One region of the Priestia sp. 10L35 genome, then DNA from elsewhere that is predicted to be linked to it. Evidence: a T-box and tRNA genes for the amino acid it is inferred to sense, from the RefSeq annotation. Region 1 holds a T-box; the other holds one or more tRNA genes.
The links. A T-box is a leader RNA that pairs with one kind of tRNA and senses whether it is charged. The one in region 1 lies ahead of pheS (phenylalanine--tRNA ligase subunit alpha), so its partner is inferred to be a tRNA-Phe.

Region 1 (3,250 bases):
ACCAAGACGATCATAGTCAAAAGCATGCAGCGGCTGGCCGTATTCAAGCAAAATATAGTTGGTAATATCAACAACGTTGTTATGAGGTCGAATACCAGCTGCCATTAAACGCGTTTGCATCCATAATGGTGACGGAGCAATTTTTACGTTTTTCACAACGCGCGCTACGTAAAGCGGATTGTCTTCTTTTGCCTCTACTTTAACGGAAATATAATCAGCTGCTTGCTCATCAGACGTTTGCACGTTTACTGACGGATACTTCACTTCACGACGTAAAATAGCAGCCACTTCATGTGCTACGCCTAACATACTTAAGCAGTCTGAACGGTTTGGTGTTAGCCCTAGTTCTAATACTTCATCGTTTAAGTTTAATGCATCTAGTGCATCCGCTCCTACTTCAGCATCGCTTGGGAACACGAAGATGCCTTCTTGATAATTTTTTGCCACAAGCTTGCTTTCAATGCCAAGCTCTTGAAGAGAACAAATCATACCGTTCGATTCTTCACCGCGAAGCTTAGCACGCTTGATTTTAAAGTTACCTGGAAGTACAGCTCCCACTTTTGCAACCGCTACTTTTTGACCTTGTGCCACGTTTGGTGCTCCGCACACGATTTGAACGATTTCTCCTCCGCCAAGATCTACTTGACAGCGGCTTAATTTATCAGCATTCGGATGCTGTTCACGTTCTACAACGTGACCAATTACCACTCCGCTGATGCCTTTATTTAAGTTTTCTACACCTTCAACTTCAATTCCACTTTTTGTGATTTTATCTGCTAACTCTTCTGCCGTTACGCCTGATAAGTCAACATACTCTTGTAACCAACGATAAGATACAAACATCGTAGCCCCTCCTTTATACTTGTTTAAATTGATCTAAGAAACGAACATCATTTGTATAGAAATGACGAATATCATCCACGCCGTGTTTTAACATAGCAATACGCTCTACACCGATTCCAAAAGCAAAACCACGATATTTAGTTGAATCGTATCCAGCCATTTCAAGGACATTTGGATGAACCATGCCAGCTCCTAAAATTTCAATCCAGCCTGTTTGTTTACATACATTACAGCCTTTACCTCCACATTTTGCACACGATACGTCTACTTCTACAGACGGCTCAGTGAACGGGAAGAAACTTGGACGAAGACGAATTTCACGGTCTGCACCGAACATCTTTTTCACAAATACTTCAAGCGTGCCTTTTAAATCGCTCATACGAATGTTTTCGTCTACTACAAGACCTTCAATTTGCATGAATTGATGAGAATGTGTAGCATCATCGTCATCGCGGCGGTACACTTTACCCGGGCAAATAATTTTAACAGGTCCTTTGCCTTCATTCTTATTCATAACACGAGCTTGAACAGTTGATGTATGCGTGCGAAGAAGCGTTTCTTCCGTAATATAAAACGTATCTTGCATATCACGTGCTGGGTGACCTTTTGGCAAGTTCAGCGCTTCGAAATTATAGTAGTCCTGCTCTACTTCCGGTCCTTCTGCTACTTCATAGCCCATTCCTAAGAATAAATCTTCTACTTCTTCAACCACGCTTGTTAGCGGGTGATGCGTACCTGCTTTAACAGGGCGTCCTGGCAGCGTTACGTCGATTGTTTCTGAAGCAAGTTTACGCTCTACCTCAGCTGCTTCTAACGCCGTTTGTTTTTCTTCAATTTTAGATGCAATAGCTTCACGCACTTCATTTGCAAGTGCTCCCATTACAGGACGCTCTTCAGCTGAAAGTTTTCCCATACCGCGAAGCACTTCTGTGATAGGGCCTTTCTTTCCTAAATAAGCTACGCGTACGTCGTTTAATTCTTTTAAAGCACTTGCTGCTTCGACTTTTGCAATTGCTTCTTGTTGAAGTTCTTGTAAACGTTCTTTCATCACTTATTCCTCCTTTTAACGTAAAAAATGACAAATAAAAAAACCTCCTCCCAAAAAAGGGACGAGGATTAGTCGCGTTACCACCCTTGTTAACTATATACACAGACGTATACAGTTCACTTCATTCAAGTTAACGGAATCTCCGGAACACCTTTACATCTATGTAAGATGGTCTAAGTGTCAACTCAAGAGGTGAATTCACTTATTACATTTATAAAAATGCTTTCAGTCGCGGCATTTTCTCCCTGCATAAACGGACATAAGCTACTGCTCTCTTTCATCGTTTTTTACATATGTAACTATTGTATTATTATAGTGAAAACACGTTCTCGATGCAACTACATTCCGCGTAAATAATAAAGTAAGATTCCAGAAGCGATGGCAACATTTAGCGACTCGCTCTTTCCATAGATGGGAAGGTACAGATTCTGATCCGTTTGTTCCAGCACTTTCTCGCTTACGCCGTTTCCTTCATTTCCCACAATCAGCGCAAATTCGTTTGAAGGTTTTACGCATGAGTAGACCTTTCCATTTTGTAGGGACGTGCCGTAAACTGCTATTCCTCTTTCTTTTAACAGTGAAATCATTTCGAGTAAATCGCTTTTTACAATTGGAAGATGAAAAATAGCTCCTTGCGTTGAACGAACGACTTTTGGGTTGTACACATCCACGCTGCCCTCTCCAACGATAATAGCGTCCACTCCGGCAGCATCAGCGGTTCGAATAATCGTACCTAGGTTACCTGGATCTTGCACCGCATCTAAAAGCAATACTTTCTGTGCTGTATGAATGATTTCTGCATGCTTCGTTTGAAAACACACAGCGATAATTCCTTGAGGTGTTTCGGTGTCAGATAATAATTTGATTATTGCTTCGTTGACAACGGTTATTTCAATACCGTCTATGTTCCACTGTGCTGGCACTTCGATCGATTCGCGTATAATTAGTTCCTTTACGCAATCCTGATTTTTGATAGCTTCTTCGACTAAATGAAAGCCTTCTACCATAAAAAGGCCCTGCTTATCACGGTCTTTTTTATTATGCAGCTTTTTCCACGCTTTTACCTGCGGATTTTTAACTGAATCAATTTGTTTCACAAACATAACTCCTTTATCTATATAAAAATAAATAGTTCGATTACATTTTGCTCAATAATCATTAGATAAGTTTCACTTTATTGTACATAGAAATCGCAAAGAAAACAAAAACTATTGGTAACTTTACGATAGCTGAGGTGAAAATGATGGATCTTAATTTACGAAATGCTGTTATTGCAAACGTTTCAGGAAACTCAAAAGAAGAGCTTGAAGCTACAATTTCTGACGCTATTCAAAGCGGCGAGGAAAAAATGCTCCCTGG
Region 2 (3,250 bases), on a different contig from region 1:
TTACTCATTTGATCGTAAACAGGCTCCATGGAAGCTGTTAAGTAAATAGCACCTAAGATTTCTTCGCTAGACTGAACTTTTCCATTTTTATTAGTTGAATTTGATTGACTGGCACCTACTTTATCCTGTAAACGAATAGGCTGTATCATAACTCTGATTCGCTGTCCGCTTTGATCAACAAATACATTATCAGAGTTCGTTCCTGCTAACAACGCATTTGTAATCGCTAAATCATTAGTCTTTTTACCTATGATCTGTTGAGGATTTGAGTTCGATGTAGCAATGATTCTTCTATTTTGGTCAATGACTCTTACTTCAGAGATGTCATTCATATCATTTGAAGCTAAATTGGGTCTTGAAGCAAAATCTCGTAAAATAGTCTTTAAGTCTTCCTCAAGAGTGGGTGAATCATCATCACGATTTTTCACCATTTCTTGTCCAATATTATACGTCAGCAAGTCTGTCCGCTCTTGAAGAGACGTTCGAAAGTTGTTAACTAATTCTTTTTCTAATTGTCGTGCAAAATAGACCCCAATAATTTGCATCGCAATTAAAATGAGCAGCACATAAATCAATACAAACTTTAAATGAATAGATTGCAGGAGCCTTACTTTCTTCATCTAAAATTACTCCTGCTCTGGGCTGCGTAAATAATAGCCTACTCCACGTCTTGTTACAATCCACATTGGATGGCTTGGATTATCTTCAATTTTTTCACGTAATCTTCGAACTGTTACATCTACCGTACGCACATCACCAAAATAGTCATAACCCCATACAGTTTGAAGCAAGTGTTCACGCGTCATGACTTGTCCAATGTGCTTCGCTAAATAATGCAGCAGCTCAAACTCACGGTGAGTCAGTTCAATCGTTTCTCCGCGCTTAGACACGATATAAGCATCTGGGTGAATAACAAGTGCTCCAATCGTAATTTCATTCGTTTCGCTTTCTTCCGTTGGAACAGCTACCTGCTGATGTCTACGTAAATTAGCTTTTACACGTGCTAATAATTCACGCGTACTAAACGGCTTAGTTACATAATCATCTGCACCTAATTCTAGACCTAAAACTTTGTCAATTTCAGAGTCTTTTGCTGTTAACATGATAATTGGCATATCATATTTTTTGCGCACTTCTCGGCAAACTTCCATTCCATCTTTCTGAGGAAGCATAATATCTAATAAAATCATTTCAGGCTGTACTTCTTCCACTTTTTCAAGTGCTTCTACGCCATCATAAGCACAAAATACTTCGTAACCTTCTTTTTGCAAATTAAACTTTAAAATATCTGCAATCGGCTTTTCGTCATCTACGACTAAAATACGTTTATCCATGATCATCGTTCTCCTTTATTAGTTGAAGCAAAATATAAAAGATAGTATTCATACTGTTTGAATACCGTAGTTTTATTATACTTGATAACCCTTGAAACGTCACAAGTTCATCCTCTACTATACATGAAGATATATGATTTTCAACCATCTCTAAATACAAAAGTAATATATTACCACAAAAGAGATACAAAGCAAATAACGTTTTCTTTTAAATGTAAATAAAAGAAAAAAGCATGACTTTAAATAAAGTCATGCTTTTTGATGGCTCGGGACGGAATCGAACCGCCGACACAAGGATTTTCAGTCCTTTGCTCTACCAACTGAGCTACCGAGCCAAAATGGCGGTCCCGACGGGAATCGAACCCGCGATCTCCTGCGTGACAGGCAGGCATGTTAACCGCTACACCACGGGACCTCAGTCTATATGCTATGTATTAAAAAATATTAAAAATGACCCGTACGGGATTCGAACCCGTGTTACCGCCGTGAAAGGGCGGTGTCTTAACCGCTTGACCAACGGGCCACGTTGTAACAAAAGTGAGCCATGAAGGACTCGAACCTTCGACCCTCTGATTAAAAGTCAGATGCTCTACCAACTGAGCTAATGGCTCATGTTATATCTCTTAGCGACGCTTATTATAATAACATGATATTTCATATGAATGCAATAGTTTTTTTAAAACTTTCTTTTTATTATTGAGCTTTTTTAAAAAATCTTGTTAACAAAGCACCAATTATAAATAAAAAAGGTTAGCTCACGAGGAGCTAACCTTTTTTATTTAGCTATATACACCACGTAATACATTTGTTTGTGTACGATCTGGACCTACAGAGAAAATAGATAAAGGAATACCTGTTAATTGAGACACGCGCTCTAAGTAGTGGCGAGCGTTATCAGGTAACTCATCTAATGTTTTCACACCCGTAATATCTTCTGTCCAACCTGGAAGCTCTTCATATACAGGTTCGCATTCTGCAAGTGTTTTTAAGCTAGCAGGGAATTCTTCCATAACTTCCCCTTTATAACGGTAAGCTACGCAAATCTTTAATGTCTCAATTCCCGTTAATACATCAATTGAGTTTAAAGATAAATCTGTGATTCCGCTAACGCGACGAGCATGACGTACAACTACACTGTCGAACCAACCTACACGGCGAGGACGACCAGTTGTTGTACCATATTCACGTCCTACTTCACGGATTTGATCACCGATTTCGTTTGTTAATTCAGTTGGGAAAGGACCGTCACCAACACGAGTTGTATATGCTTTTGATACACCTACAACGTGTTTGATTTTAGATGGACCTACACCAGAACCAATTGTTACTCCACCCGCTACTGGGTTTGAAGATGTAACAAATGGATATGTTCCTTGGTCGATATCTAACATAACACCTTGTGCGCCTTCAAATAGTACACGACGTCCTTCGTCTAACGCATCATTTAATACTACTGATGTATCAACAACATATTTTGCAACTTGTTGACCATACTCATAGTACTCATCTAAAATTTCTTCTAATGTAAAGCCTTCTACTTCATACATTTTTTCAAGAAGGCGGTTCTTTTCAGCTAAGTTTTGTGTTAATTTTGCTTCAAATACTTCACGGTCTAGTAAATCGGCAATTCGAATACCAACACGTGCTGCTTTATCCATATAAGCTGGTCCAATACCTTTTTTCGTTGTACCAATCTTATTTTCACCTTTACGTTCTTCTTCAACTTCATCTAATTTTAAATGATATGGAAGAATCACATGAGCTCGGTTACTAATACGTAAGTTTTCTGTTGTTACACCGCGATCATGTAAGTATTTTAATTCTTGAACAAGCGCTTTTGGATCGACAACCATACCGTTTCCAATTACACACGTTTTGTCATTATAAAAAATACCTGAAGGAATTAAATGTAACTT

Region 2: it encodes a tRNA-Phe, which carries the amino acid that the T-box ahead of pheS (phenylalanine--tRNA ligase subunit alpha) is inferred to sense. The anticodon was not compared.

The regions. Positions count from the first base shown of each region.
Region 1 covers NZ_JBFTKA010000001.1:157,175-160,424, reverse strand. The annotation lists gene pheT (phenylalanine--tRNA ligase subunit beta) at 1-843, opposite strand, end outside; gene pheS (phenylalanine--tRNA ligase subunit alpha) at 857-1,891, opposite strand; T-box leader at 1,946-2,181, opposite strand; gene AC1DEF_RS00795 (TrmH family RNA methyltransferase) at 2,230-2,994, opposite strand; gene sspI (small acid-soluble spore protein SspI) at 3,135-3,250, shown strand, end outside.
Region 2 covers NZ_JBFTKA010000006.1:30,267-33,516, reverse strand. The annotation lists gene walK (cell wall metabolism sensor histidine kinase WalK) at 1-620, opposite strand, end outside; gene yycF (response regulator YycF) at 627-1,334, opposite strand; tRNA gene AC1DEF_RS20495 (tRNA-Phe) at 1,597-1,669, opposite strand; tRNA gene AC1DEF_RS20490 (tRNA-Asp) at 1,674-1,749, opposite strand; tRNA gene AC1DEF_RS20485 (tRNA-Glu) at 1,786-1,857, opposite strand; tRNA gene AC1DEF_RS20480 (tRNA-Lys) at 1,873-1,945, opposite strand; gene AC1DEF_RS20475 (adenylosuccinate synthase) at 2,114-3,250, opposite strand, start outside.